DNA from 4 places in the Leifsonia sp. 22587 genome. Region 4 is predicted to be linked to each of the others. Evidence: predicted binding sites of a transcription regulator. Region 4 holds the regulator's gene; each other region holds the start of a gene.
What was found. Region 4 encodes HrcA, which represses chaperone genes, less so after heat shock. Its sites were predicted from a motif close to TTNGCACTCGNNNNNNNCGAGTGCNAA; they were not measured.
Positions count from the first base shown of each region.

Region 1 (7,207 bases), 1.0 Mb from region 4:
GTCGACCGCATCGCCGAGCTGACCCGGAATTGACCCGGTCGCGACTGCTGCGTTTCGGAACGTCTGCGCCGGGGCGACCCGCCGCAGACGTTCCGAATGACCGCAGTCGTCGGATCAGCGACGGTAGTTCGGGGCCTCCACGACCATCTGCACGTCGTGGGGGTGCGACTCCTTGAGGCCGGCCGCGGTGATGCGCACGAACTTGCCGTTCTGCTTGAGCTCCGGGATGGTGCGCGCGCCGACGTAGAACATCGACTGCCGCAGGCCGCCGACGAGCTGGTACGCGACGGCGGAGAGCGGGCCGCGGAACGGCACCTGCCCCTCGATGCCCTCGGCGATCAGCTGCTCGTCGCTCGGCACGTCCGCCTGGAAGTAGCGGTCGCGCGAGTAGGAGGTCTTCTTGCCCCGGGTCTGGAGCGCGCCGAGCGAGCCCATGCCGCGGTAGTTCTTGAACTGCTTGCCGTTGACGAACACCAGCTCGCCCGGGGACTCGGAGGTCCCGGCGAGCAGCGAGCCCAGCATGACGCTGTCCGCGCCCGCGACCAGCGCCTTGGCGATGTCGCCGGAGTACTGGAGGCCGCCGTCGGCGATGAGCGGGACGTTCGCCTCGCGCGCCGCGAGCGACGCCTCGTACACGGCGGTCACCTGGGGCACGCCGACGCCCGCGACCACGCGCGTGGTGCAGATGGAGCCCGGGCCGACGCCGACCTTGATCGCGTCCGCACCGGCGTCGATGAGCGCCTGGGCGCCGGAGCGCGTCGCGACGTTGCCGCCGATCACGTCGACGTGCGACGCGCGCGGCTCGGCCTTGAGGCGGCGGATGATGTCGAGCACGCCCGCGCTGTCGCCGTTGGCGGTGTCCACGACGATGACGTCGACGCCCGCGTCGACCAGCGTCATGGCGCGGTCCCAGGCATCGCCGAAGAAGCCGATGGCGGCGCCGACGCGCAGCCGGCCCTCCTCGTCCTTCGTGGCGTCGGGGTACTTCTCGCTCTTGTCGAAGTCCTTGACCGTGATCAGTCCGCGCAGCTTGCCGTCGGCATCCACCAGCGGGAGCTTCTCGATCTTGTGCTCGGCGAAGATGGCGACCGCGGAGTCCGGGTCGATGCCGACCGGGGCGGTAATCAGGGGCTGACGGGTCATCACGTCGCGCACCTTGGTGGTCGACCGCTCGAACGGCGAGACGAAGCGCATGTCGCGGTTGGTGATGATGCCGACCAGGGTGCCGTCCGGCTCCACGACAGGGAGGCCGCTGACGCGGAACTGGCCGCACAGCGCGTCCACCTCTTCGACGGTCGCGTCCGGGGTGGTGGTCACCGGGTTGGTTATCATGCCCGACTCGGAACGCTTCACCTTGTCGACGTGGGCCGCCTGGTCCTCGATGGAGAGGTTGCGGTGGATGATGCCGATGCCGCCCTGGCGCGCCATGGCGACGGCCATCCGCGACTCGGTGACGGTGTCCATGGCGCTCGACAGCAACGGCGTCGCCATCGAGATCCGCTTGGTCAGGCGAGTGGAGGTGTCCGCCTCACTCGGGATGACGTCCGTGTGCCCGGGGAGCAGCATGACGTCGTCGTAGGTCAAACCGATGAATCCGAACGGATCCGCCTGGTCCATTTCACCCCTATCAAGATGCGCGACTGTGGATGCTCAATGGTAACGGCAGAAACTGGGCGGCTATTCCGCCGATCAGGGTCCGGGATCTGGTGGGTTTCAGTCGACCGGCGCGAGGTCGAGCTCGGCGGCGCGCTTGCCCTGACGCGCGGCGACGATCATGTCGATGCTGAGGATGATGAGCGCGAGCCACACGATCGCGAACCCGACCCAGCGCTCGGGCGGCATCGCCTCGTGCAGCACCGCGACGCCGACGATGAACTGGATGAACGGGGCGAAGTACTGGATGAAGCCCATGTAGACGAGCGGCAGGCGCCGGGAGGCCGCGGCGAAGAACAGCAGCGGCACGGCCGTGATCACTCCCGCTCCCGCGAGCAGGACCGTGTGCCAGGGACCGGCGGAGCCGATCGTGAGGCCGGCGGTGACGCCGACAACGACCAGCTGGATGACGGCGACCGGGGTCAGCCACATAGTCTCCAGGGTGAGGCCCGAAAGAGCATCCACCCGTCCGCCGACGCGCTTCTTGATGAGCCCGTAGAAGCCGAACGAGAACGCGAGGATGAGCGCGATCCACGGAACCGAGCCGTATCCGACGGCCAGGACGATGACCGCGACGACGCTCACGCCGACGGCGACCCACTGGGCGATCCGGAGGCGCTCGCGCTGGACGAGCACACCCAGGAACACGGTCACGATCGGGTTGATGAAGTACCCGAGCGCCGCCTCCACGACGTGGCCGCTGACCGTGGCGAGAACGTAGGTCTGCCAGTTCACGTAGATGAACGCGCCGGCGAGGCCCATCGTGAGGAGGACCCGCCCATCCCGCAGCAGCGCCGCGAACCGGCCCCACGACCGCGTGACGGTCAGCGCGATGGCGCAGAAGACCAGCGAGAAGATGACCCGCCACGCCACGATCTCCCACGCGCCGGCCGGGGCGAGCGCGAGGAAGTAGATCGGGAGGATGCCCCAGAGGACGTACGCGGAGACCGCGTACACCAGCCCGGAGGTGCGGTGCGAGGAGAGGTCGTCAGGCTGTGCCACTCGCACGACTCTACCGCCGCCCGCCGACACCGCCGCCCGCCTGCGCCGCCGGAGTGGTGACCTCCCGACATTCGTCACGAATCGTCGCTCACGCTGCGCTTGCGCGGTTATGCGGAACGCGACATTCGGCACGAATCGTGCCTCACATCCCGCCTCAGCCTGCATTCCGCACGAATCGTGGACCCGCTGTCGAGTGTCTGCACGCCGGCGGACCTGACATTCGGCACGAATGGAGCCTCACGTCCCGCCAGACCCTGCATTCGGCACGAATCCCGCACGCGGGACGGGTGCCTTCTCCGCCGAGGGACCTGACATTCGGCACGAATCGCGACTCACGTCGCGCCCTGAGCAGCATTCGGCACGAATCCCGCCGACACCGCCGCCCGCCGACACCGCCGCCCCCCGGCGCCGCCGCAGACATCACCGCAGAGACGACGACGGCCCGGCTGCTCAGAGCAGCCGGGCCGTCGGAAGAAGGGTGCGTCAGCGGACGACGACCGCGAGCACGTCGCGGGCCGAGAGGACCAGGTAATCCTCGCCGCCGAACTTGACCTCGGTGCCACCGTACTTGGAGTAGATGACCTTGTCGCCCACGGCGACGTCGAGGGGGACGCGGTTGCCGTTGTCGTCGATGCGGCCCGGGCCCACGGCGACGACCTCGCCCTCCTGCGGCTTCTCCTTGGCGGTGTCGGGGATGACCAGACCGGAAGCAGTGGTCTGCTCAGCCTCGACCTGCTTGATGACGATGCGATCCTCGAGCGGCTTGATGGAGACCGACACGTTGACCCCTTTCCTGTGAAGAACAGTGTCTCGACTAAGACTGATTAGCAAACTCGCAGTGAGAGTGCTAACACGAGTCTAGGGGGTGCGTTAGCAGTCCCGCAACGTGAGTGCCAGGGTAGCCTGGACGCCATGGAACGGTCCGAGCTGGTCGCACTGCTGAGCCCCGAGGGCCTGCGCCTGCTCGACTCGCTCCCGCCGTACCGCAGCGAGCGCGACGTGCTGCGGATCGTCTCCGACCTGCGCAAGCAGGGGCACTCCCCCGCCCTCGTGGCCGCCGTCCTGACGCAGTCGAAGCTGCGCCGCAAGGCCCAGGCCAAGTTCGGCGACTTCGCCGCGAGCATGCTCTTCACGGAGGCCGGCCTGGAGCAGGCGACCCGGCTGCCGGTCGCCGCGCGTCACGCCGGACGGTTCCGCGCCGCCGGGCTGCATCGCGTCGCCGACCTCGGCTGTGGGATCGGCGGCGACGCACTGGCCCTGGCCGCTCTCGAGCTCGAGGTGACCGCTGTGGAGGCCGACGAGGTCACCGCGGCGATCGCGTCCTTCAACCTCGCGCCGTTCCCGACGGCGACCGTCGAACACGGCCGGGCCGAGGATGTGGACCTGCGGACCGTCGACGGCGTGTTCCTCGACCCCGCCCGCCGCACCGCCGGGCACACCCAGACCGAGCGCCTCGTCGACCCCGACGACTACACTCCGTCGCTCGGTTTCGCGTACGAGCTGGCGACCGGCCGCTCGGTCGGACTGAAGCTCGGTCCCGGTTTCGACCGCGACCTCATCCCCTCGAACGCGGAAGCGCAGTGGGTGTCGGCGGACGGGCAGGTCGTCGAGCTGGGCCTCTGGTTCGGGGCGCTGGCCCGCCCGGGCATCCGGCGAGCCGCCCTCGTGCTCCGCGGCGACCAGGCGGACGAGCTGGTCGCGGACGCGGACAGCGAGGACGAGGAGACCGGCCCCCTCGGCGAGTACCTCTACGAACCGGACGGCGCCGTCATCCGCGCCCGCCTCATCGGCGACCTCGCCCGGCGCATCGACGGGCGGATGCTCTCCGAGCAGATCGCCTACATCACCGCCGACGCCCCCGTGGAGACGCCGTTCGCCGCCGGTTTCCGGGTCCTCGAGACCCTGCCGTACGGCGAGAAGGACCTGAAGCGCGCGCTGCGTCAGCGCGGCATCGGCACCCTGGAGATCAAGAAGCGCGGCGTGGATGTGGACCCCGCGGCACTGCGCCGTCGGCTCGCCCTCAACGGCGACCGCCCGGCCACCCTGATCCTCACCAGGGTGGCCGGGCGGCACACGGCTCTGCTCGCCGAGCGGCTCTGATCAGCCTCCGTAGTTGTTGCCGTAGGTGGCGAGGCTGGCGAAGATGATCGCGAGGAAGATCCAGTAGATGATCGCGATCGCGATGCTGACGAAACCGAGGATGATACCGGTCAGCCAGAAGCCGCGAGCCTGCGGCTCCTTGCGGCGGCCGATGAAGCCGAGGACGACCGCGGCGATTCCGAAGAGGAATCCGATGCCCCACGCGAGGTTGAGCACGATGCCGACGATGCCGCCGACGAGTGAGAGGATGCTCAGGATCGGCGACTTGGCGGCCGGCTGCCCGTAGGGCTGCGCGTAGCCCGGGGCGGGCTGACCGTACGCCGGCTGACCGTAACCCGGCTGGCCCGGCTGCTGGCCGTAGGGCTGCTGCCCGTACGGCTGCTGACCGTACGGCTGCTGGTAGCCCGGCGCGGGCGGCTGCTGGCCGTATCCCGGGGCCGGCGGCTGCTGGCCGTAGTCCGGCGCGGGCGGAGGCGGCGGCGGAACGGCGCCGGTGTCGCCCGCGGGCGGCTGGGGCGCGGCCGGCGGGACGGACCCGTTCTGCGCGTTCGGGTCCACCGGCTCGGCGGGGGTGTTCGGATCGGTCATGGGACCCATCTCCTTCAGTGGAAGTCGTCGTTCGGCGTTCCGCCCGGGAAGCTCCGCTTCCTGAGAGAACGCTGTATCAGGTCCATCGTGACAGGGTGCGCGCGGGGGTGTCAACGCACCACGTCAGCGGGTGACCTGAATCTCCGTCACCGGGAGCGTCGAGTCCGCCGAGAACGTCAGCTCGCTGGGCGCATGCCCGGCCAGGATGAGCTGCGCGCCGAGCGCCGCGATCATCGCGCCGTTGTCGGTGCACAGCGACAGGGCCGGGATGCGCAGCGCGACTCCCGCCTCCGCCGCGCGCTGCACGGCGAGCTGCCGCACCCGGGCGTTCGCGACGACCCCGCCGCCGAGCAGCAACCGGGGGACGCCGTGGTCGCGGCAGGCGGCCAGCGCCTTCGTGATCAGCACATCCACGACCGCCTCCCGGAAGGATGCGGCCACATCCGCGACGGGCACCTCCTCGCCGGCGTCCTGCCGCTGCTCGACCCAGCGGGCGACCGCCGTCTTGAGCCCCGAGAAGGAGAAGTCGTACCGGTGGTTCTCCAGGTCCTTCGGCCGCGTGAGACCCCGCGGGAAGCGGATGGCCGCCGGATCGCCGTCCGCGGCGACCCGGTCGATCTGCGGACCGCCCGGATACGGCAGGCCGAGCACCCGCGCGACCTTGTCGAACGCCTCGCCGGCGGCGTCGTCGATCGTCTCGCCGAGCAGCTCCACATCCGACACCAGGTCGCGCACCAGCAGCAGCGAGGTGTGGCCTCCGGAGACCAGCAGCGCGATCGTCGGGAGCTCGACGGGATGGCCGGGGCCGCCCGACGCATCCAGCAGGTCCGCGCCGACGTGGCCGACCAGGTGATTGACGGCGTACAGCGGCTTGCCCAGGGAGACGGCGAGCGCCTTCGCGGCGCCCACCCCGACCATCAGCGCGCCCGAGAGCCCCGGACCGCTCGTGACCGCGATCGCGTCCACGTCGGCCAGCTCGATGCCGGCGTCCGCGATCGCGGTGCGGAGCGTGGGCTCGAGCGCTTCGAGATGGGCGCGCGCCGCGACCTCGGGAACCACGCCGCCGTAGCGGGCGTGCTCCTCCATCGACGACGCGATCGTGTTCGCCAGCAGGGTCGTGCCCCGCACGATGCCGATGCCGGTCTCGTCGCACGAGGTCTCGATGCCGAGAACCAGGGGTCCGGAGTCCGTGGCTGCGATGGTCATGCGATCGTCGTCTCCGGGCTGGGGACGGTGAGGCGCATCACGATCGCATCCACGCCGTCCGGCTGGTAGTAGCGGGGCCGCACGCCGATCTCCTCGAAGCCGAGCGTGCGGTAGAGCGTCTGCGCGCCGGGGTTGTCGGCGCGCACTTCGAGGAAGACCTCGCGCGCTCCGCGTCGCCGGGCCTCCCCGATCAGGGCGAGCATGAGCGTGCGCCCGAGGCCGCGACGGCGCGCGTGCGGCGCGACGGCGATGGTCTGGATGTCGCCCTCACCGGCCCCGCGCGGCGCCAGCAGGCCGGCGTAGCCGTCGATGCGGTCGGGCGCTCCGGGCTCGAAGGCGACGAGGTAGTAGCCGTGCTCACCGGTGACCTCGGAGAGCATCGAGCGCTCCGACCAGGCGTCGGTGACGAACACCGAGCGCTCCAGCTCCATGATCGCCGGGACGTCGTCGCGGGATGCGCGGCGCAGCTCGTAGGCGACGTGCGCGTTCGCTGCCGGCTCGGCCGTCATGCGGTCACCCGCTTCGGGCCGGCGGAGAGCGTCACGTCGGGCGAGCGGAGGTACAGCGCCTCGTCCGGATCCATCGGTAGTCCGTTCGCGTAGCGCAGCTCGGCGAGCATCCCGAGGCGCCCTGCGGGCACCACCTCCGCGTCGAACCG
Region 1 covers NZ_JBQENB010000001.1:571,136-578,342, reverse strand. Annotated here, with positions in the region: gene ACTJI1_RS02895 (MalY/PatB family protein) at 1-33, shown strand, start outside; gene guaB (IMP dehydrogenase) at 115-1,617, opposite strand; gene rarD (EamA family transporter RarD) at 1,714-2,655, opposite strand; gene groES (co-chaperone GroES) at 3,139-3,435, opposite strand; gene ACTJI1_RS02875 (class I SAM-dependent methyltransferase) at 3,568-4,755, shown strand; gene ACTJI1_RS02870 (DUF4190 domain-containing protein) at 4,756-5,343, opposite strand; gene tsaD (tRNA (adenosine(37)-N6)-threonylcarbamoyltransferase complex transferase subunit TsaD) at 5,467-6,549, opposite strand; gene rimI (ribosomal protein S18-alanine N-acetyltransferase) at 6,546-7,058, opposite strand; gene tsaB (tRNA (adenosine(37)-N6)-threonylcarbamoyltransferase complex dimerization subunit type 1 TsaB) at 7,055-7,207, opposite strand, start outside.
Region 1: groES (co-chaperone GroES) is a predicted target of HrcA. The motif match lies at 3,526-3,552, and genes of this name have one in related genera.

Region 2 (7,207 bases), 1.5 Mb from region 4:
GGAGGGAGTACGCGTCCTGCACCCGGGTGCACTCCGGCCCCTTGTGGCTGGCCACGATGGGCGAGCCGGCGAGCATGGTCCGGATGTTCGCCGCGGAGACCGCCTGGCCCGCCTGCGGCCGCAGCCGCTGCAGATCGTCCGCGAAGACGGCGTCGGTGCCGAGCAGCGCCTCGACGCTGAGCGCAGCGGCGATGTCGGCGTCGGTCAGCAGGCCGTGGAGGTCGTGGATCGCGAGGGCGAGCATCCCGAGCATCCCGTCGGTGCCGTTGATGAGCGCCAGGCCCTCCTTCTCGGCGAGGACGACGGGGTGGATGCCGGCGGCCGCGAGCGCGTCGGCGGCGTCCTGCAGTTCCCCGTCGACGCGCACGCGCCCCTCGCCCATGGCGGCCAGCGCGCAGTGCGCCAGGGGCGCGAGGTCGCCGGAGCAGCCGAGGGAGCCGTACTCGTGGACGACCGGGGTGATGCCGGCGTTCAGCAGGGCGGCGTAGGTCTCGACCGTCTGCGGCCGCGCGCCGGTCCGTCCGGTCATGAGGGTGGAGAGGCGCAGCAGCATGAGGGCGCGCACCACCTCCCGCTCCACCTCGGCGCCGGAGCCGGCGGCGTGCGATCGGACGAGACTGGCCTGCAGCTGAGCACGCCGGTCGGCCGGGATGAACGTGGTCGCGAGGGCGCCGAACCCGGTCGAGATGCCGTAGTGCGGCTCGGTGTCGTCCGCGAGGGCCTCGACGATCGCGCGGGAGGCGGCGACGCCCGCGAGAGCGTCCGGATCGAGCTCGACACGAGCGTCGTCCCGGGCAACGGCAACGACGTCGGCGATGGTCAGCGGTCCGGCGCCGACGGTGACGGAGGTCTGGGTCTGGAGCATGCTCCGATCATCGCGCCGAGGCGTCTGGGCGCGCCCCGGCTGTAGGCTGCTCGGTGTCCGGGATCCCAGACGCACGGCCCAGGATGCCCAAGCCCAGGATGCACAGCCGGGAGGATGCGATGAGCAAGGTGCCCGCAGCGGAGAACACGCTGCGCATCCTCGGCTACCTCGGCGCTCAGCGCGGCCCCGCCCCGGCGGCGGCGATCGCCTCCGCCCTCGGTCTTCCGCGCTCCACGGTCTACCACCTGCTCGCCGTGCTGACGGAGCACGGCTTCGTGCTGCACTTCCCCGAAGCGCGCCGCTACGGCTTGGGCGTCGCGGCCTACGAGCTGTCGAGCGGGTTCTCGCGGCAGCAGCCGCTGAGCCGCCTCGGGCGTCCCATCGTCGCGGCGCTCGTCGACGCGATCGGCGAGTCGGGTCACGTCGCCGTGCTCCACGGCCGCGACGTCGTCTACATCGTGGAGGAGCGTGCGCCCCGGCGCCCCCGGCTGGTGACGGATGTCGGCGTGCGCCTCCCGGCCCACCTCACGGCGAGTGGACGCGCGCTGCTCGCCACCCTTCCCCGGGAGCAGCTGCGCGCGCTCTACCCGGACTCCGGAGCGTTCGAGGACCGCACCGGCGCGGGCCCGCACTCCTACGCCGAGCTGCGCCGCGTCGTCACCGAGGCCCGCGAGCGCGGTTACGCGACCGAGGACGGCGAGGTCACGCCCGGGTTCGCGTCCGTCGCGGTCTCGGTGCGCGACCATGCCGGGTGGCCGGCGGCGGGTATCGCCGTCACCTTCCCGCGCGAGAACGTGGCACCCGAGGGGTGGGATGCGCTCGCCGCGCGGGTCCGCGACGCCGCGGCCGAGCTCTCGCGCCGCATCCGGGGCAGCTGATCCGGGAGCGGCGTCAGGACGCCGGGACCGGGAGCGCCTTCGCGTAGCAGACCGAGTAGGGATCGCCCACGTAGGGCCCGAAGTTCGGGATGCGCGCATACCCCGACCGCTCGTAGAGCGCGATCGCGGCGTGCTGCAGCGGGCCGGTCTCCAAGCGCAACTCCGCGACGCCTGCGTCGGCCGCCGCGCGCTCGATCGCGGACAGGAGCAGGCGGGCGAGGCCGCGCCCGCGCGCATCCTCGTGCACGAACATCCGCTTCAGCTCGGCCCGGGGAGCCGCGCTGTCCGACGCCTCGCCGACGACCAGCGCCGCGATGCCGAGCGCGCGGCCGTCCACCCGGGCGACGAACACGGTGACCCCCGCGCGCTCCAGTTCGGAGACGTCGAGGAGGTAGCAGCTCTCGGCCGGGTACAGCGAGAGGGCGTACTCGTCGCTGAGACGGAGCAGGTCCTCCACCTCGGGCTGTCGAGGCGGTTCCACGCGGACGTCGATCGGCATGCGTCGATGCTAGCCGCGCGGTGTGACGGCGGGGTTACACGGGCCGGTGGATGCGACGGGCGCGACCCGGCGTATCCACCGCCCCGAAGGCCTCAGGCCCGGCTCGGCGTGCGGTTCTCGGCGCTGACCATCCAGGCGAACTGCTCGAGCCGCTCGATGATCGCGTGCAGGAGGTCCGCGGAGGTCGGGTCCTCCTCGTCGACGTCGTCGTGCACGTCGCGCATGGTGCGGACGACCGCCTCCAGCCGCTCGGTGATGAGGTCGACGGTCTCGGTCGTGTCGACCTCGCCGTTCGGGAACTCCGGCAGGCTGGTCTGCTCGGCGACGGTCGCACTGCGGCCGTCGGGTGTCGCGTGCAGTGCGCGCAGGCGCTCGGCGACGTCATCGCTGAACTCGCGGGCGGCCTCGACGATCTCGTCGAGCTGCAGGTGGAGGTCGCGGAAGTTGCGTCCGACCACGTTCCAGTGCGCCTGCTTGCCCTGGAGGTGCAGCTCGATCAGGTCGACGTGCACGCGCTGGAGGTTCTGGGCGAGCTCGGCGGAGGCGACGAAGCCGTGCTCCGCGTGCTCGCGACGCGTCGGCGCGACGCCGACGGCGGCGGTGCGGCGCACTGCGGGCGTCTTCGGAGTGGTCTTCTTGGTGCTCGTCTTGGTCTGGCTAGCGGCCACGATGGGGTCCCTTCCGGTCGATGGACCTCACGCACGGTAGGCCGCCGGAGCGCATCGCGGAACCGGGTTGACTTCGGTGCGAAGCTCTTGGCACTCTCCGGGCCCGAGTGCTAAAATCTGTGGTCGAAAGCGGGAGGCATTCCGCCTCTCACCAGCTCAATTGAAGAAAGGGGTACATCCAATGGCCATGTCGTTCGATCCTTTCTCCCAGTTGGACCGGATCGCACAGAGCGTCTTCGACACGAGCCGTCAGCCGCGCATCATGCCGGTGGACCTGTTCCGCGAAGGCGACCGCTACATCCTCAACGCCGACCTCCCCGGCGCGGACCCGGCGTCGGTCGACGTGGACGTCGACGGCCACCTGCTGACCATCCGCGCGGTGCGCAGCGCCGCCGACCGCGACGGCGCCCGCTGGCTCGCGCAGGAGCGCCCGTACGGCGCCTACATGCGCCAGTTCACGATCGGCGACGACGTCGACAACGACGGCATCACCGCGTCGTACGACAACGGTGTGCTGAGCGTCGTGATCCCGATCGCCGAGCGGGCGAAGCCGCGCAAGATCGCGGTGGAGTCGCCCCGCGAGAACGGCGCGCGGGCGGTCTCGGCCGGCTGATCGGCCGTCCGGCAGCGGTGAGAGCCCGGGGGCGCTCCGTCAGGCGGCGGCGCGCCCCCGCGCCACCCACTCGAGACGCCGCAGGGCCTCGGCATTCCGGATGTGGAGCAGTGCGTCCGCGATCACACCGGGGATCCGCGTGACGATCCCGGTGTGCGGGTACTCGATCATCCGGACCACGCAGCCGCCGCTGCCGCGCGGCTTCACCTCGATGATGACGCGCTCGGACCCGAACGGGCGGGTCTTCGCCTCGAGCACCATCCGGTGGGGCGGATCCCACTCGTCGATGCGCGTCTCGTCGTTGAGCACCAGCGGCCAGATGCCGATCGAGTGATGGAGACGCGACCCGACGGCCGGGTAGCGGTCGTCGGCCGCGCGCAGCCGCGAGGCTCCGACGACCCACGTCGGGTACACCCACGCGTCGGCGAGGACGGAGAACACCTGCTCGGGCGAGCAGGCCATACGGCGGACGTTGACGGACATGATCACGGCTCCCGGGGGGTCGGCGGAAGGATGGCATCGGGGATGAGCGACGGACCGGACGGCGTGAACGTCTGGCCGGGTCCGGGGGCGAGGTCCGGCATCCTCGTCACGCCGAACTCGTGGCGCAGCGCGCTGCGGGCGGCGTAGTAGCCGCCGAGGCCGTGGACGCCGGGGCCCGGGGCGACGGACGCCGACGCGAGGTAGAGTCCGCGACCGGGCATCCGCCAGGGGTCGGAGCTGAGCACCGGGCGGGCGACGAGCTGCCCGAAGTCGGGCGAGCCCGCGGAGATGTCGCCGCCGATGTAGTTCGGGTTGTGCTGTTCCATCTGGACCGCCGTCATGGTCGAGGTCCCGATGATCAGATCGCGGAAGCCGGGAGCGAAGTGCTCGATCCGGCGGATGATCGCCTCCGTGCGGTCCACGGTGGAGCCGCGCGGGACGTGTGTGTACGCCCAGAGCACGTGCTTGCCGGCCGGCGCCCGGCTGGCATCGAACAGCGAGGGCTGCGAGAGCAGGACGTACGGCGGGTCGCTCTCCCGTCCGGCCGCCACCTCGTTCTCGGCACGTGCGACCTCCCGCCGGCTGCCGCCGAGGTGCACGGTCGCGGTCTCCGCCAGCTCCGGGTTGGTCCACGGCACCGGCCCGGAGAGGGCGAAGTCGGCCTTGAACACGCCGTTGCCGTCCCGGAACCGTCCGATGCGGCGCAGATAGCCGCCCGGCAGGCGGTCCTCGCCCAGCCGGGCCGCGTCCGCGACATGGGTGTCGAAGACGACGACGCGCGCGTCGGGCAGGTCGGCGAGCGACTCCACCGGGGTTCCCGTGACGACCTCGCCGCCGTGCGCCTCCAGGTCGGCGACCATCGCGTCGGCGATCGCCTGGCTGCCGCCGACCGGGATGGGCCAGCCGCGTGCGTGCGCGTAGGTGGCGAGGGTCAGCCCCGCCGCAGCGCCCGCTACGCTCGGCAGGGGAAGGGTGGTGTGCGCGAAGACACCGGCGAGCAGCGCACCCGGAGATTCCGTGCGGAACGGCAGGTCCCACCACGGGCCGCCTTCGGCAAGTGCCGTCAGCCCGAACCGCGCGGCGACGAGTGGATGGCGCGGCACCTGCAGCAGGGCCGAGCCGGTGAACTGCGCCACGGCGTCCGCCTGCCGCACCAGCGGCCCGAGGAGGGCGCGCCACGCGGGCCCGTCGACGCCCAGCGCATCCGCCGTCCGCTCCAGGTCCAGGTACGCCATCGCGACGCGGCCGCCTTCGAGCGGGTTGCCGTAGGACGCGGTGGGGACGATGAACGGCACGCGCCGGTCCAGGCCGAACTTCCGGAAGAAACCGGAGGCGAAGGCGAGGGGATGCACGGCCGAGCAGATGTCATGCCGGAACCCGGGGAGCGTCAGCTCCTCCGTCCTCAGCCCTCCGCCGATGGTGGCGTTGCGCTCGTAGACGCGCACCGAGAGACCGGCGCGGGCGAGCGTCACGGCCGCCGAGAGGCCGTTCGGGCCGGACCCGATGACGATCGCGTCCAGCCGGTCCGCGGAGGGGGAGGAGCTCATACCTCCCTGTATACCCCGGTGCCGCCGGTCCGCAGAGGGCGATGACCAGTGCACTCCCAGCATCCATCCGCTATCGTTGGGAGGTCGGCTCTTGACACTGCGCGATCTGCGCGGATGGGTTTGTCAGTCAAGTGGGCCGGTTCTGCACCCGATCAGCGGTGCGGATCACACAATCGTGAACGGCCCCGGACACAGTTCGCCCGGGAAACATCCGGTGCGCTTCGGCGCGCCGCCGCGCACTCGACCTGAACCCAGGAAGCACATCCATGCCCGGATACAACAACGACCGACGATCGCAGCCCTCCCGCGGCGGCGCCCCGAAGAGCGGAAGCCGCAGCCCCAAGCACCGCGGCTACCGCGCCGAGGAGCCCGCGGCGGGCAAGAAGGCCCGCTGGAACGCCGACGAGCGTGCCGCCCGCGGCCGTGCCACCTACGGCACGCGCGACGACAACGCCGGCGCCGGCCGACCCCGCGCCGAGCGCCCCAACTGGGAGCCCCGCGGCAAGGACGCCCGCCGCACCGACCGCGAGTGGGACGACCGCGCGCAGCGCCAGGAGCGTCCGCGCCGTTTCGACGACCGCGCCGAGCGCCCGCGTCGCGACGGGGATGAGCGTCCGCGCCGGTCGTTCGACGACCGCGCTGAGCGTCCGCGTCGTGAGTACGACGATCGTCCGCGCCGTTCGTTCGATGACCGGGCCGACCGCCCGCGTCGGTCGTTCGATGACCGGGCCGAGCGTCCGCGTCGTGACGGGGATGACCGTCCGCGCCGGTCGTTCGACGACCGGGCCGACCGTCCGCGCCGTTCCTTCGATGACCGTGCCGACCGTCCGCGTCGTGACGGCGATGACCGCCCGCGCCGTTCGTTCGATGACCGCGCCGACCGTCCGCGTCGCTCCTTCGACGACCGCGCCGAGCGTCCCCGTCGCGAGTACGACGACCGCCCGCGCCGTTCGTTCGACGACCGGGCCGAGCGTCCGCGCCGCGAGTCCTCCTTCTACCCGTCGCGCGACGAGAAGCCGGCCTTCGTGCCGACCGACGACGTCGTGCTCGAGCGTCTCGAGGCCGAGGCCATCCAGGCCGAGGACGTCGACGGCGTGACCTTCGCCGACCTGGGTCTGGGCGGCAACATCGTCCGCGCGCTCGCCGACCTCGGCGCCGAGAAGCCGTTCCCGATCCAGGCGGCGACCCTCCCGGACGTGCTCGCCGGCAAGGACGTGCTCGGCCGCGGCCGCACCGGCTCCGGCAAGACGATCGCCTTCGGCGCACCGCTCGCCGAGCGGCTCATGCAGCTGTGGGCGGAGTCCGGCAAGGCCGGCGGCAAGCGCCAGCTCGGCCGTGCGCCGCGCGCGCTCATCCTGGCGCCCACCCGCGAGCTCGCGCTGCAGATCGACCGCACCGTGCAGCCGATCGCCCGCAGCGTCGGCCTCTTCACCACGCAGATCTACGGCGGCGTGCCGCAGGGCCGTCAGGTGGGCGCGCTGCAGCGCGGCGTCGACATCGTGATCGGCACCCCGGGCCGCATCGAGGACCTCGTGGAGCAGGGCCGCCTCGACCTCAGCGAGGTGCAGATCACCGTCCTCGACGAGGCCGACCACATGTGCGACCTGGGCTTCCTCGAGCCGGTTCAGCGCATCCTGCGCCACACGGCCGAGGG
Region 2 covers NZ_JBQENB010000001.1:106,664-113,870, forward strand. Annotated here, with positions in the region: gene hutH (histidine ammonia-lyase) at 1-865, opposite strand, end outside; gene ACTJI1_RS00520 (IclR family transcriptional regulator) at 985-1,743, shown strand; gene ACTJI1_RS00525 (GNAT family N-acetyltransferase) at 1,757-2,242, opposite strand; gene ACTJI1_RS00530 (Dps family protein) at 2,335-2,853, opposite strand; gene ACTJI1_RS00535 (Hsp20/alpha crystallin family protein) at 3,092-3,523, shown strand; gene ACTJI1_RS00540 (SRPBCC family protein) at 3,563-4,006, opposite strand; gene ACTJI1_RS00545 (phytoene desaturase family protein) at 4,009-5,553, opposite strand; gene ACTJI1_RS00550 (DEAD/DEAH box helicase) at 5,820-7,207, shown strand, end outside.
Region 2: ACTJI1_RS00535 (Hsp20/alpha crystallin family protein) is a predicted target of HrcA. The motif match lies at 2,998-3,024, and genes of this name have one in related genera.

Region 3 (7,207 bases), 880 kb from region 4:
CGCTCCCTCAACACCATGCTGAACCGGATCGACCGGGCCTTCACCGACCGTGCCCGCACGATCGAGCAGATGCGGCGGTTCGTCGGCGACGCGTCGCACGAGCTGCGCACACCGCTCGTGTCGGTGCGCGGCTACGCCGAGCTGTACCGGATGGGCGCGCTGCAGACGCCCGAGGACGTCGCCCAGGCGATGGACCGCATCGAGAAGGAGGCGATCCGCATGGGCATCCTCGTGGAGGACCTCCTGGAGCTCGCCCGCCTCGACGAGACGAAGCCGCTCGACCTGCACCGCGTCGACCTGGTGAAGATCGCACAGGACGCGGCGATGGATGCGATGGCCGGCTCCCCGGGCCGTGTCGTGACCGTGCTCGTCCCCGAGCCGGCCGCGCCGGAGGAAGAGGACCTGGACGAGCCCGGCGTCGACACGGTGCCGATGACGTTCGCGGACGCCAGCGGCCGGCCGTCGAACGCCACCGGCCCGATCTCCTTCGCCGGATCGGCGCTCGCGCGCCTGCGCCGCGGGCGCGGCCGCCGCGGCACCGCGACGGAGCCGCTGCCGATCACGACCAGCGAGCGTGTCGTGCTGACGCGCCCCGCGCCGTCGGAGCCCGCGATCGTCATGGCGGAGGAGAACAAGCTCCGCCAGGTCGTCACGAACCTGATGGGCAACGCCCTCCGCTACACGCCGGAGGGAAGCCCGATCGAGATCGCCGTGCGCGTCGACCACCGCACCGAGCGCGCCACGCTCGAGGTGCGCGACCACGGCGAGGGCATCCCGCCGCAGATCCGCGAGAAGATCTTCCAGCGCTTCTGGCGCGCCGACACCTCCCGCGCCCGCGAGACGGGCGGCAGCGGCCTCGGGCTGGCGATCGTCTCGTCGATCGTGGCCGCCCACAACGGCACGGTCGACGTGGTCGACACGGAGGGCGGCGGCGCGACCTTCCGCGTCTCGCTGCCGCTGGCGGCGTCCGCCGCGGCGCCGGGCGCGGTCGCGCCGTAACCTGCGGCCCCGGGCGCTCGCGCCTCGCGGGCCGCCGCCGCGTCCGCTCGTGCCGCGAGATGCGACATGTAGTCACGACTCGCGCGCGATTACGACGACAACTCACGACTCGTCGCCAGATGTCGGCTCCGCCTCCCCGCGAGTTGCGACATGTAGTCACGACTCGCGCGCGATTGCGACAACAACTCACGACTCGCGGCCCGGCGCTCGGAACTCGCGCGACCGCCGTCGCGAATACGACCGCGACTCACGGCTCGGCGCCGGGCGGGACGGAGCCCCGAGACGCGGAAGAGGGCGCCTCCCCGAAGGGGAGACGCCCTCTGTCAGTCGGTCGGACTGGACTCAGAAGTCCATGCCGGCGCCCGGGTCGCCGACCGGCGCCGGGTTCTTCTCCGGCTTGTCGGCGACGACGGCCTCGGTGGTGAGGAACAGGCCCGCGATGGACGCGGCGTTCTGCAGCGCCGAGCGGGTGACCTTCACCGGGTCGTTGATGCCCGAGGCGAGCATGTCGACGTACTCGCCGGTGGCGGCGTTGAGGCCGTGGCCCACCGGGAGGTTGCGGACCTTCTCGACGACGACGCCGGCCTCGAGGCCCGCGTTGATCGCGATCTGCTTCAGCGGAGCCTCGATGGCGACCTTGACGATGTTCGCACCGGTCGCCTCGTCACCGGTCAGCTCGAGCTTCTCGAAGGCGGTCTTGCCGGCCTGGATGAGGGCGACGCCACCACCGGCGACGATGCCCTCCTCGACGGCGGCCTTCGCGTTGCGCACGGCGTCCTCGATGCGGTGCTTGCGCTCCTTCAGCTCGACCTCGGTGGCCGCACCCGCCTTGATGACGGCGACGCCGCCGGCGAGCTTGGCGAGGCGCTCCTGCAGCTTCTCGCGGTCGTAGTCCGAGTCGGTCGACTCGATCTCGTTGCGGATCTGCTGCACGCGGCCGGCGATGGCCTCGGGGTCGCCCGCGCCCTCGACGATCGTGGTCTCGTCCTTGGTGATGACGACCTTGCGGGCCTGGCCGAGCAGGTCGAGGGTGACGTTCTCGAGCTTGAGACCGACCTCCTCGGAGATGACCTGGCCGCCGGTCAGGATCGCGATGTCCTGCAGCATGGCCTTGCGGCGGTCGCCGAAGCCCGGAGCCTTGACGGCGACGGACTTGAAGATGCCGCGGATCTTGTTGACGATCAGCGTCGCCAGGGCCTCGCCGTCGACGTCCTCAGCGATGATGAGGAGCGGCTTGTTGGCCTGGATGACCTTGTCGACGATCGGCAGAAGGTCCTTGATGTTGCTGATCTTCTGGTTCGCGATGAGGATGTACGGGTCCTCGAACACCGCCTCCTGGCGGTCCTGGTCGGTCACGAAGTACTGCGACAGGAAGCCCTTGTCGAAGCGCATGCCCTCGGTGAGCTCGAGCTCGGTGCCGAAGGTGTTCGACTCCTCGACGGTGACGACGCCCTCCTTGCCGACCTTGTCGATCGCCTCGGCGATGATCTCGCCGATGGTGGTGTCGCCGGCGGAGATGGACGCGGTGGCCGCGATCTCCTCCTTGGTCTCGACCTCCTTGGCGGAGGCGATGAGCTCCTCGGTCACAGCCGCGACGGCCTTCTCGATGCCACGCTTCAGCGTGATGGGGTCGGCGCCGGCCGCGACGTTGCGCAGGCCCTCCTTGACCAGGGCCTGAGCGAGCACGGTCGCGGTGGTGGTTCCGTCACCCGCGACGTCGTCGGTCTTCTTCGCGACCTCCTTGACGAGCTCCGCACCGATCTTCTCGTACGGGTCGTCGAGCTCGATCTCCTTCGCGATGGAGACGCCGTCGTTCGTGATGGTCGGGGCGCCCCACTTCTTCTCGAGGACGACGTTGCGACCACGCGGGCCCAGGGTCACCTTGACCGTGTCGGCCAGGGTGTTCAGGCCGCGCTCGAGGCCGCGGCGCGCGTCCTCGTCGAAAGCAATGATCTTTGCCATGTGTTTCTCGTCCCTCCCGGACGTCTGCGAAAGATTCCGTGTTTTAGCACTCAGACAGATGGAGTGCTAAACAGATTCTGGCACTCGTGGCGGTGGAGTGCAAGCGAGAGGAACAGCGAAGCGCCGCCCCTCGCGGGACGGCGCTCCTGTTGCTGCTGGATCGGTGTCAGGCCAGTCGGACCGATTCGGCCTGCGGGCCCTTTTGCCCGGAGCCGACCTCGAATACGACCTGCTGGCCCTCTTCGAGAACCTTGTATCCCGCCATGTCAATTGCGGAGTAATGAACGAAAACGTCCTGTCCCCCACCTTCGACGGTGATGAAGCCGTAGCCCTTCTCAGCGTTGAACCACTTCACGGTCCCGTTCGCCATGCATTACTCCCATTGCTGTGTCGCTCGCGCGGTCCATCGCCGCACGTTGAGTGCGATCCTAATGCGTGCAATACGGGGCGGCGCCAGCGATTTCGTGAATCCGTATCGAAATGCCGCCAAAGTTAAACACGTGCGTAACAAAGAGGAGCGGAGGGCCCCCGGGGCCGCTCAGCCGGCGTAGTTCGCGCCCACCACGACGGTGATGTCGGCGCCGGTGTCGGAGAACGCGGTGCTCTGCTGGATGGTCGCGCCCGGCAGCGACTGCGCGACGCCGAGGGCGGCTGCCTGGTTGGCCGGGTCGCCGTAATACACGATGGTCTCCGCGAGGTCGGTCTTGTCGGCGTTCGCGAGGGCGCCGACCTTCCAGCCCGCCTTGGTGAGCACGTCGCCGACCGTGCCGGCCAGTCCTTCGCGGCTGGTGCCGTTGAGCACGTTGACGGTCAGCGCGGGGTTCACCGTCGGGACGATGGTCGGCGTCGGCGTCGCGGTCGGCGTCGGCGTCGTGGATGCGGTGCGCGAGGCGGACGTTCCGGCGCCGTGGAACGAGATGCTGCCGTTGACGAGCGACAGGCCGAAGATGCCGGCGCCGACAAGCAGGACGGTGGCCAGCGCGGCCCACCCGACGGCGATCCACGCGCGGCCGCGGGGACGGGGCGCCCGGTGCGCGCCGACGCGCGTCAAATCGTCCGGGATCTCGTCGAACCGGTCGCGGGGGAACTTCTCTGCCATCGGGGAGTGTGGTCCTTGGGGGTCAGTCGCCGGACGGGAGGGTCCGTGCGTGTCGTGCGGCCAGCCTCGCCTCGCGGAGCCGCAGCAGCCTCTTGACGAGCATGGGGTCGTGGCGCAGCGCCGCCGGACGGTCGATCAGCGCACCGAGCAACTGATAGTACCGAGCCGCCGAGAGACCGAACTCCTCGCGGATGGCCTGCTCCTTGGCTCCGGCGTGCCGCCACCATTGGCGTTCGAACGCGAGGATCGCGGCATCCCGATCGCTCAGCTGTTCCGTGTCCGAGGGCTCGCGGTCGTCGGCGGGCCGTCCGTCGGCTGACCGGGCCACGCGCACCGCCTTCCCTCGTCACGGATGCCGGGCCCCACCGGCGTGCCGGTCGCGCCCCGCGCTCGCACGTCATCCTAGGGCGCTGGTCCTGTGGTTTTCCCGTTCCCGCTCGGCACGTCGCGGTTCGCGCGCGCGGTCGGCGGATCGGGAACAGCCGGTTCAGGAAGGCCGTTTACCCTGGTGACGACGAAAGGGAGTGGCATGGCACACGACGGCACGAGGCAGGACGGCTACCAGGTCGCGAAGAGCGAGGACGAGTGGCGGCGCGAGCTGACCCCGGAGCAGTACGCGGTGCTGCGCGAGGCCGGGACCGAGCGTCCGTGGACGGGCGAGCTGCTCGACGAGAGCCGCGCGGGCCTCTACACCTGTGCGGCATGCGGCGCCGAGCTCTTCGCCGCGGGAACCAAGTTCGACTCGGGCTGCGGCTGGCCGAGCTTCTACGAGTCGGTGCGCCCGGAGGCGGTCGAGCTGATCGAGGACACCAGCCTCGGGATGGTGCGCACCGAGGTGCGCTGCGCCAACTGCGGATCGCACCTGGGACACGTCTTCCCGGACGGTTTCGGGACGCCGACCGGCGACCGCTACTGCATGAACTCGATCTCGCTGAACTTCACCCCGGAAGCCTGATGAGCGGAAGTCCGACGGCCGCGGCCGGCGGCGCCCCCGAGACCGGCGGCGCGGATCTGCCCCGGCGGGTGGCCGCCCGGCGCTCCTACTCGCGGGTGACCCTCGACGCGCCGACGCACGAGGAGCTGCTGCCGCTGGTCGCGGCCGCGGGACGGGTCGCGGATCACAGCGCGCTACATCCGTGGCGCATCATCGAGCTGCGCGGCGAGGCCCGGCAGCGCCTCGGCGACGCGTTCGTGCGGGATGCGAAGGCCACCGGTCACGAGGCGGAGAAGCTGGCCGCGAAGCCGTTGCGCTCCTCTCTTCTGCTCGCCATCGTGGCGGTGCGGACGAAGAGCGAGAAGGTGCCCGGCTGGGAGCAGGACGCGGTCGCCTCGGGCGTCGCGCACATCCTGAGCCTGCTGCTGCACGACGCCGGCTGGGGCGTGATGTGGCGCACCGGCCACCACACCCGGTCGAAGGCGGTGCACCGGATGCACGGGCTCGCCAAGAACGAGCGGCTGCTGGGCTGGCTGTACGTGGGCGGCATCCCCGCGGACAGCAAGGAGGGGCACCGCACGTCGCTCGACCCGTCGCGGTTCCTGTCCGTGCTCGACTGAGCGGGCGGGCATCCCGAGAGGTCAGGCGGGAGTGCGCCGCCAGCCCCAGCGGATGCTGGCGATGGCGACCGCGACGATCGCGAGCAGCGTGCCGCCCACGGTCGAGAACGCGAGCACGTGTCCGGCGGTCGGGAGCAGCAGGTCGAGCAGGAGCGCGGCCACCAGCTGGCCGGCGACGGTCGCGAGCCCCAGCAGCAGCACGCCGGTCTGGCGCACGAGCAGCGCCGTCACGCCGATGAAGACGCAGCCGATCGCGCCGCCGACGTAGAGCCACGGCTCGGTCGGCACCTGCTTCGGCAGGCCGACCATCGCCCAGTGCCCGAGCATCAGGACGAGCAGCACGGTCGTCCCGACGGCGAAGTTGATGAAGGTGGCGCTGAGGGCGCTGTTCGCGACCTGACGCACCTGGCCGTTGACGGCCTGCTGCCAGCCGGTGCCGAGACCGGCGATGAACGGCAGGATCATCAGCCAGACCGGCGCGCTGCCGCCGAACTGCGCGGAGACCGCCCAGGTCACCGCTCCCAGCGCGAGGACGGCGCCGACCAGGCGCGCGGCGGTGAGCGGGCGTCGGCCGCCAGGGCCGATCCCGACGCGGTCGAGCACCAGGCCGCTGATGGTCTGACCGGCGACCACCGCGACGGTGAACAGCGCGACGCCGAGAGCGGCGGCCGCGAGGCCCTGCGAGAGCACCAGGAACGATCCCGCCGCACCGCCGCACACGTACCACCAGCGGATGCGGTGGGTGCGCAGCGCGTCCCGCACCCGGGCGAGGCCGCGACGGCCCGCAGGGGCGATCGCCAGTCCGACCGTGAGGATGACGAGGCCGGAGCCGAACGAGATGGCGGCGGCCGTGAACCCGTCGCCGAGACGGCTGCCGAGCTCGCCGTTGATCCGCGACTGCACGGCCACGAGACCGCCGCACAGCACCGCGAAGACGAGCGCGAGCCACAGCGGGAGGGAGCGAGGGGTCACTCCCCCTACCCTAAGCCCGCGGCTGGATGCGGCTCCGGGGCCGCCATCCCCGGGGTGCGCTCAGGGAGCGGGCGCGCCGCCGTCGGTCGGCTCGGGGTCGGGCAGCCAGTCGATGTTCTCCTCGGGCGCGACCTCCTTCTCCTCGCTGAGGTCGCGGTCGTCGTTCTTCTTGTCGCTCATGCCGTCACCTTACGCCGGGCCGCTCGCCGGTCCAGGCGTGTCGGCGAGCGCGCCGAGGGGCGACTCGATCGCATCCGCCACCTCCCGCAGGAACCCGGCCGCGACGCCGCCGTCGGTCACCCGGTGGTCGAAGACGAGCGACAGCTGCAGGATGCGGCGCGGCACGATCGCGCCGTCGACCACCCACGGCCGTTCGATCGCGCGGCCGAGGCCGAGGATCGCGACCTCCGGGTGGTTGATGATCGCGGCGCTGCCGTCGACGCCGAGGCTGCCGTAGTTGTTGATCGTGAACGTCGACCCGGTCAGGTCGGCGGGCGGCAGCGAGCCGTCGCGCGCGGCGCGGGCGAGGCGGTCCAGTTCGGCGTCGAGTTCGCGCACCGAGAGGCGGTCGGCGTGGCGGACGACCGGGACCAGGAGACCGCGGTCCGTGTTCGCGGCGAA
Region 3 covers NZ_JBQENB010000001.1:713,344-720,550, reverse strand. Annotated here, with positions in the region: gene ACTJI1_RS03605 (ATP-binding protein) at 1-999, shown strand, start outside; gene groL (chaperonin GroEL) at 1,342-2,961, opposite strand; gene ACTJI1_RS03595 (cold-shock protein) at 3,128-3,331, opposite strand; gene ACTJI1_RS03590 (LytR C-terminal domain-containing protein) at 3,500-4,060, opposite strand; gene ACTJI1_RS03585 (DUF3263 domain-containing protein) at 4,083-4,394, opposite strand; gene msrB (peptide-methionine (R)-S-oxide reductase MsrB) at 4,590-5,015, shown strand; gene ACTJI1_RS03575 (nitroreductase family protein) at 5,015-5,614, shown strand; gene ACTJI1_RS03570 (DMT family transporter) at 5,636-6,586, opposite strand; gene ACTJI1_RS03565 (dihydrolipoamide acetyltransferase family protein) at 6,776-7,207, opposite strand, start outside.
Region 3: groL (chaperonin GroEL) is a predicted target of HrcA. The motif match lies at 3,005-3,031, and genes of this name have one in related genera.

Region 4 (7,207 bases):
CGCTCCCCCGCCTCCACCGCCGGACGCGTCAGGATGATGCGGGTGACCTCTTTGCGCTGCAGGGCCTGCACGGCCTTCGCCATCGCCAGGTAGGTCTTGCCGGTTCCGGCCGGGCCGATGCCGAACACGATCGTGTTGTGGTCGATGGCGTCGACGTACTGGCTCTGACCGAGCGTCTTCGGGCGGATGCTCTTGCCGCGCGCGGTCAGGATGGCCTGGCCGAGAACGTCGGACGGGCTGAGGTTGAGATCGCTGCCGAGCATGCGGGCGGAGCTGGTGACCTCGGCGGCCGACAGCTCCTGGCCGTTGCGGACCATCTGCAGAAGCTCTTCCACCAGCCGCTGCGCCGCAGCCACCTGGGTCGGGTCGCCCGCGAGCGTGATCTCGTTGCCGCGCACGTGCACGTTGACGAGGGGGTACTGCCGCTCGAGCGTGGTGAGCAGCCGGTCCTGCGGCCCGAGCAGGCGGACCATCTGCACACCGTCGACGCTCAGGTGCGCCTCGGCGGCGCTGCCCGGGTTGCCGGCGTCGCCCTCCGGGATCGCTCCGGGGGCGGTGGAATCAGAGTTGGCCAAGGCGTCCTTCCTCGAGCTGACCGCTCAGTACGTGCGCGTGGACGTGGAACACGGTCTGACCCGCGCCCGGTCCGGTGTTGAAGACGAGACGGAAATCACCGTCGGAGTGCTCGGCGGCGAGCTTCTCCGCCGTCGCGACGAGCTCCGCGAGCAGGTCGGGGTCGCCGGCGGCGAGCTCCGTCACATCGCGGTACAGCTCGGTCTTGGGGACCACGAGCAGGTGGAGCGGCGCCTGCGGCGCGATGTCGCGGAACGCGATGATCCGCTCCGAGTCGTACACCACGTCGGCCGGGATCTCGCCCGCGATGATGCGCGAGAAGATCGAACGCTCCGTCTCTGCCATGCCTCTATCCTATTCGCGCGCGCCGACAGCGCGCCGGGCGTTCACCAGCGGCGGAGCGCCGCGTTGAGCACGGCGAGGGCGGCAGGTCCCGCGGTGGAGGTGCGCAGCACCGTCCCGCCCAGCCGGACGAGCTCGGCGCCCGCGTCCCGGAGCGCTGCGAGCTCCTGCGGCGCGATGCCCCCCTCGGGCCCGACCACCAGCACCAGGTCGCGGTCGTCGGGCACGATGCCGGTCAGCGGCACCTCCGCATCCGGTTCGAGCACGAGCACGCGGGCGGTCGCCGCCAGCGCGGCCAGCTGCTTCGTCGTGGCCAGCTCGCCGACCTCCGGCGTCCAGGCGCGGATGGACTGCTTGGCCGCCTCCCGGACGATCGAGGTCCAGCGCTCCCGGCCCTTCCCCACCTTGGCGCCTTCCCAGCGCGAGACCGAGCGGGATGCGGACCACGGCACCACCGCATCCACCCCGAGCTCCGTCGCCGCCTGGATCGCGAGCTCGTCGCGGTCGCCCTTCGCCAGCGCCTGCACCAGCGTGATCGCCGGGGCCAGGCGCTCGACGCGCGAGACGGCCTCGACGTCGATCGTCAGCTCGGTGTTCGTCGCCACCAGCACCTCGCCGGACGCGACGAGCCCCCGGCCGTTGCCGATCAGCACCGACTCGCCGGGCCGCGTGCGGTTGACGGTCGCGGCGTGCTTCGCCTCGGCGCCCGTCAGCGACAGGCGCGCTCCGACCTCGACGTCGTCGAGGTCCTCGCGCAGGTAGAGGGACGCCATCAGGGTTACAGGTTGAGGAACCGGTCGCGGAGCTTCGCGAACAGGCCCTGCTGGAAGTGCGCCAGCGAGGGCTCCTGCGTCCGGTGGGACGCCGCGAACTTCTTGATCAGCTCCTTCTCCTTGTGGTCGAGCTTGGTGGGCGTGACCACCTGGATGCCGACCCGAAGGTCGCCGCGGCCGCTGCCGCGCAGGTGCGTGATGCCGCGGTCTTTGACCGTGATGATGTCGGCCGACTGGGTGCCGGGCTTGAGCTCGAGGCGGATGTCGCCGTCGAGGGCCTTCACATTCGCGGTCGTGCCGAGGATCGCATCCGTCATCGACAGCTCGAGCGTGCAGAGCAGGTCGTCGCCGTCGCGGCTGAACACCTCGTGGTGCTTGACCTTGATCTCCAGATAGAGGTCGCCATTGGGGCCACCGGCCGGACCGGCTTCGCCGCTGCCCGGCATCTGCAGGCGCAGGCCGGTGTCGACGCCGGCGGGGATGTCCACCGGCACGGTGCGGCGTGCGCGCACGCGGCCCTGGCCCTGGCAGGTGACGCACGGGGTCGCGATGACGGTGCCGTACCCGCGGCAGGTGCCGCACGGGCTCGACGTCATGACGTTGCCGAGCAGAGAGCGCACCGAGCGCTGGATGCTGCCCGTGCCGTGGCAGATGTCGCAGGTCACCGGCTGGGTGCCGGGCTGGCAGCACGAGCCGTTGCAGGTCTCGCACACCACGGCCGTGTCGACCTCGAGGTCGCGGTGCGTGCCGAAGATGACCTCGTCGAGGTCGACCTCCACCCGGAGAAGCGCGTCCTGGCCGCGCTCACGCCGCGACCGCGGACCGCGCCCGCCCGGGGCGCCGCCGCCGAAGAACGTCTCGAAGATGTCGCTGAACCCGGCGAAGTCGGCGCTGCCCGCGCCGCCGCCGAATCCCCCGGAGCCGCCGAGATCGTACTGCTGCCGCTGCTGCGGGTCGCTGAGCACGTCATACGCGTGCGTCACGAGCTTGAACCGCTCCTGCGCCTCGGAGCTGGGGTTCACGTCCGGGTGCAGCTCGCGCGCGAGCCGGCGGTACGCCTTCTTGATCTCGTCGGGGCTGGCGTCGCGCTCGACGCCGAGGACTTCGTAGTGGTCGGCCACGTGGGCTGTTCCTTCTTCTTTCGTCGCGTGTGGTGGTCGAGGGATGCCGGACGGCCTACTGGTCGCCGAGCAGCCGGGAGAGGTAACGGGCCACGGCGCGGACCGCCGCCATGTTGCCCGAGTAGTCCATGCGGAGCGGTCCGAGCAGTCCGACGCGGGCGACATCCGACCCCGCCGCACTGTAACCGCTGGAGAGGACGGATGCTTCCGTCAGGCCGAAGCCGGCGTTCTCGCGCCCGATGCTGACGGCGACGCCGTGCTGGTCGGAGGCCATCTCGTCGAAGAGCCGCAGCAGCACCACCTGCTCCTCGATCGCCTCGAGGACCGGGGTGATGGTGCCGGGGAAGTCGAGCTCGGTGCGCACGAGGTTCGCCGCGCCCGCCATGACGAGCTTCTCCTGCCGGTTCGCCGCGATCTGGTCGAGCAGGGCGCTGACCACGGGCTCCACCAGAGCGCGCGTGCGCTCCGTGAGCGCGCCGGGCAGCTCGCGCAGCCGCGTGGTCGCCTCGGCGAGGGTGAGTCCCGCCGCCGCGCCGTTGATCGCGCCGCGGATCTCGGCCACGTCTTCGTCGCTCAGCTCGGCGATCGGCTCGATGACACGCTGCTCGACCGCTCCGGAGTCCGTGATCAGCACGCTGAGCAGCCGGCGCGGGGCCAGGGCGACCAGCTCGATGTGACGGATGCGCGAGCGCGCGACCGTCGGGTACTGCACCAGCGCCACCTGATTGGTGAGCTGGGAGAGCAGGCGCCCAGTGCGCGAGAGCACGTCGTCGAGGTCGACGGACTGGCCGAGGAAGGTCTCGATCGCGGTCCGCTGCGCCGACGTGAGCGGCCGCATCTCTGCGAGGTGGTCGACGAAGAGCCGGTAGCCCTTGTCGGTCGGCACCCGGCCGGACGAGGTGTGCGGAGCCGCGATCAGCTCCTCCTCTTCGAGCAGGGCCATGTCGTTGCGGATCGTCGCCGCGGAGACGCCGAAGGAGTGCCGCTCCACGATGCTCTTGGACCCCACGGGCTCGCGCGACGCCACGTAGTCCTGGACGATGACGCGCAACACCTCGAGGCTGCGTTCCGAGACCATACCCGCCTCCCGTCGATCGATTAGCACTCGCTGATCCTGAGTGCCAATCCTACCGCGCCGAAACGCCCGCAGGATGATTGCTGGCTGAGACACGGCGGCAGTACCGTATGGGCACCGGTTCGACCCGCTCGCAACCGATCACGAAAGGGTTCCGCAGATGACAGACCCGAACCAGCCCGCCGACCCGGCAGGCGGCGTCCCGCCGCAGCAGCCCGGAGGCGTCCCTCCCCAGCAGCCCTACGGCAACGTGCCGCCCCAGCAGCCGTACGCGCAGCCGGCCGGAGCCGGCCAGCAGCCTTACGCCGCCGCGGGCGCCGCGCCCCTCGACCCCGCCCAGGACAAGCAGTGGGCGTCGTTCGCCCACCTGGGCGGCATCCTCTGGTTCCTGCCCTCGCTCATCATCTGGCTCGTCTTCAAGGACCGCGGCCGTCTCACCGACCAGGAGGCCAAGGAAGCCCTCAACTGGCAGATCACCTGGATCATCGCCTGGGTGGCCTCGCAGGTCATCGGGATCATCATCGGCAGCTTCACCTACGGCATCGGCTACCTGCTCTTCGGCCTGCTGATCCCGTGGGCGCTGTACATCCTGAACCTGGTGTTCTCGATCCTCGGCTTCGTGCGCGTGAACAGCGGCGGCACCTACCGCTACCCGGTGAACTTCCGCTTCATCAAGTAGCGGTCGCGCGTTCAGGCTCTTTTCAGCCTACGGCGCTGCGCCCTAGGCTGGATGGACCACGTCCACCCCTGGCCAGTCAGAGGAGAACAGCACCATGTCCGCCACACCCCCGCCGCCCCCGCCGCAGCAGCCTTACGGCGGCGCGCCGCAGCTCAGCCCGGCCGACGAGAAACTCTGGGCGACGCTCGTCCAGATCGGCGGCATCTTGTTCAGCTGGATCCCGGCGCTCATCGGCTACCTCGTCCTCAAAGACCGTGGGCCGTTCGTGCGCGCGCACACCGCGACCGCGCTGAACTTCCAGATCACCATCTTCATCGCGTACGTGGTGGGCGGCATCCTGTCGATCGTCGTGATCGGCATCTTCATCATCATCGCCGCGTGGGTGCTGAACATCGTGTTCAGCATCATCGCCGCGGTGAAGGCGAACCAGGGCGAGTTCTACACCTACCCGGTCGCCATCCGCTTCGTCAGCTAGCGGTCCGCTCCGCGGCGTCCTCGGCGAGCAGCCGGCGGACGACCGCGTCGGCCAGGAGCCGCCCCCGCAGGGTCAGCACGATCGACCCGCGGAGGGCGGCTCTTCCGTCGATCAGGCCGTCGGCGATGAGGGCCGGCACCTCGCGACGGCCGGCGTCGCCGAGCTCCGCGGTCCGCACACCCTCCCGGATGCGGCTCAGCAGCAGGACGCGCTCGACGTGCCGCGTCTCCGCATCCAGCGTCTCGCGCCCCGCCGCCGGGGACTCGCCGGCCAGCACGCGCTGCGCGTACGCGGCCGGCTGCTTGACGTTCCACCAGCGGACGCCGCCCACGTGACTGTGCGCCCCCGGCCCGATCCCCCACCAGTCGTGACCGAGCCAGTAGGCCAGGTTGTGGCGGGAGCGATGCGCCTCGTCGGTCGCCCAGTTGCTGACCTCGTACCAGTCGTATCCCGCGTCGGCGAGCCGCTGGTCGGCGAGCTCGTACATGTCGGCCTCGAGGTCGTCGTCGGGCTCGGCCACCTGGCCGGAGCGGATCTGCCGCGCCAGCTTCGTGCCGGGTTCGACGATCAGCGCGTACGCGGACAGGTGGTCCGGCTCGCACGCCAGTGCCGCGTCGAGGCTGCGGGACCAGTCGTCGAGCGACTCCCCCGGTGTGCCGTAGATCAGGTCGAGGCTCACCTGCAGACCGGCCTCGCGCGCCCAGCCGACCACGAGCGGGACGCGCGCCGGGTCGTGCGTGCGCTCCAGCGTCTCCAGCACGTGGGGCACGGCCGACTGCATCCCGAACGAGACGCGGGTGAAGCCCGCGTCGGCCAGCCGTCGCAGGTCGTCGGCGTCGACCGAGTCGGGGTTCGCCTCCGTGGTCACCTCGGCGCCGTCGGCGAGACCCCACGCGTCGCGGACCGCACCGAGCATGGCCGTCAGGTCGCCGGGCGGCAGAAGGGTCGGCGTGCCGCCCCCGAAGAACACCGTCGACACCGGGCGGTCGGGGACGCCGCTCGCGCGCAGCGCCCGCGCGGCGAACTCCACCTCGCGGACGGCATGACCGGCGTAGTCGGACTGGGAGACGCCGCGCAGCTCGGTCGCGGTGTACGTGTTGAAGTCGCAGTAGCCGCAGCGCACGCGGCAGAACGGCACGTGCAGGTAGACGCCGAAGTGCCGGTGGGCGGCATCCACCGCGGTGGATGCGGGCAGCAGGCCGTCGGCGGGTGCGGGGTCGCCGAGGGGAAGGGTGCTGGGCATCAGGCGGAGCTCACCGGGTGCAGTGCGCGCAGGTACTTGGCGGTGAAGCGGCGCTGCATGAAGGACAGGACCGGCGAACCCAGCCGGTAGAAGGCGTTGGACGGGCGGGACAGGGCGCGCAGCACGAACCAGACGGTGCCGTCCTCGCGCTGCTCAACCAGGAACAGCTCCTCACCGCTCTCCGGGTGCCCGTGCAGCGTCCCGTAGGCGAAACCGCGCCGGTGCGGCTCATCGACGACGTACACGACCCGGATCGGGGCGGACACGCGGAACGGGCCGAACGGGATCTTCAGCACCGCGGTCATGCCGTTGCGCACGAACGGCGTGCCGTCCTCGGAGAACACGTCCTCCTCCGGGCGGTTGGCGCGCATCCGCATCGGCGTGCCGTCGGGGCCGAACTCGACGCCCTCGTACTGCACGCCGGTGCCCTCGCGCACATCCGTCACGTGGATGCCGCTCCCCTTCTGCACGCCCCACGCCATGAGGGCGGTGGCGGAGGTCTCGAAGCGCTCGTCGCCGCTGCCCAGCCGGATGCTGCGCTCGAGCGGCTTGTAGCCCTTCGGCGGGTAGTACAGCAGATCGGCCGCCTGGGTGGCGCCGACCGCACCGTACGTGACGGGTTGGTCGGTGAAGCTCGAGCGGCGCATGTACTCATCTTCCGCCATGACGGAGGGGTTCGCGAAACGGGGTTCCGCCGCGCGCCGGGCGGCGCGCTGGAGCTTACTTCTTGTCCTTCTTCTCCGTGTCGCCGGAGAGCGCGGCGATGAAGGCCTCCTGGGGGACCTCGACGCGGCCCACCATCTTCATGCGCTTCTTGCCCTCCTTCTGCTTCTCGAGGAGCTTGCGCTTTCGGGTGATGTCACCGCCGTAGCACTTCGCGAGGACGTCCTTGCGCATCGCGCGGATGTTCTCGCGCGCGATGATGC
Region 4 covers NZ_JBQENB010000001.1:1,597,536-1,604,742, forward strand. Annotated here, with positions in the region: gene ACTJI1_RS07755 (PhoH family protein) at 1-575, opposite strand, end outside; gene ACTJI1_RS07760 (histidine triad nucleotide-binding protein) at 562-918, opposite strand; gene ACTJI1_RS07765 (16S rRNA (uracil(1498)-N(3))-methyltransferase) at 960-1,688, opposite strand; gene dnaJ (molecular chaperone DnaJ) at 1,694-2,809, opposite strand; gene hrcA (heat-inducible transcriptional repressor HrcA) at 2,865-3,887, opposite strand; gene ACTJI1_RS07780 (DUF4870 domain-containing protein) at 4,045-4,563, shown strand; gene ACTJI1_RS07785 (DUF4870 domain-containing protein) at 4,658-5,038, shown strand; gene hemW (radical SAM family heme chaperone HemW) at 5,031-6,281, opposite strand; gene ACTJI1_RS07795 (DUF1990 family protein) at 6,281-6,946, opposite strand; gene lepA (translation elongation factor 4) at 7,002-7,207, opposite strand, start outside.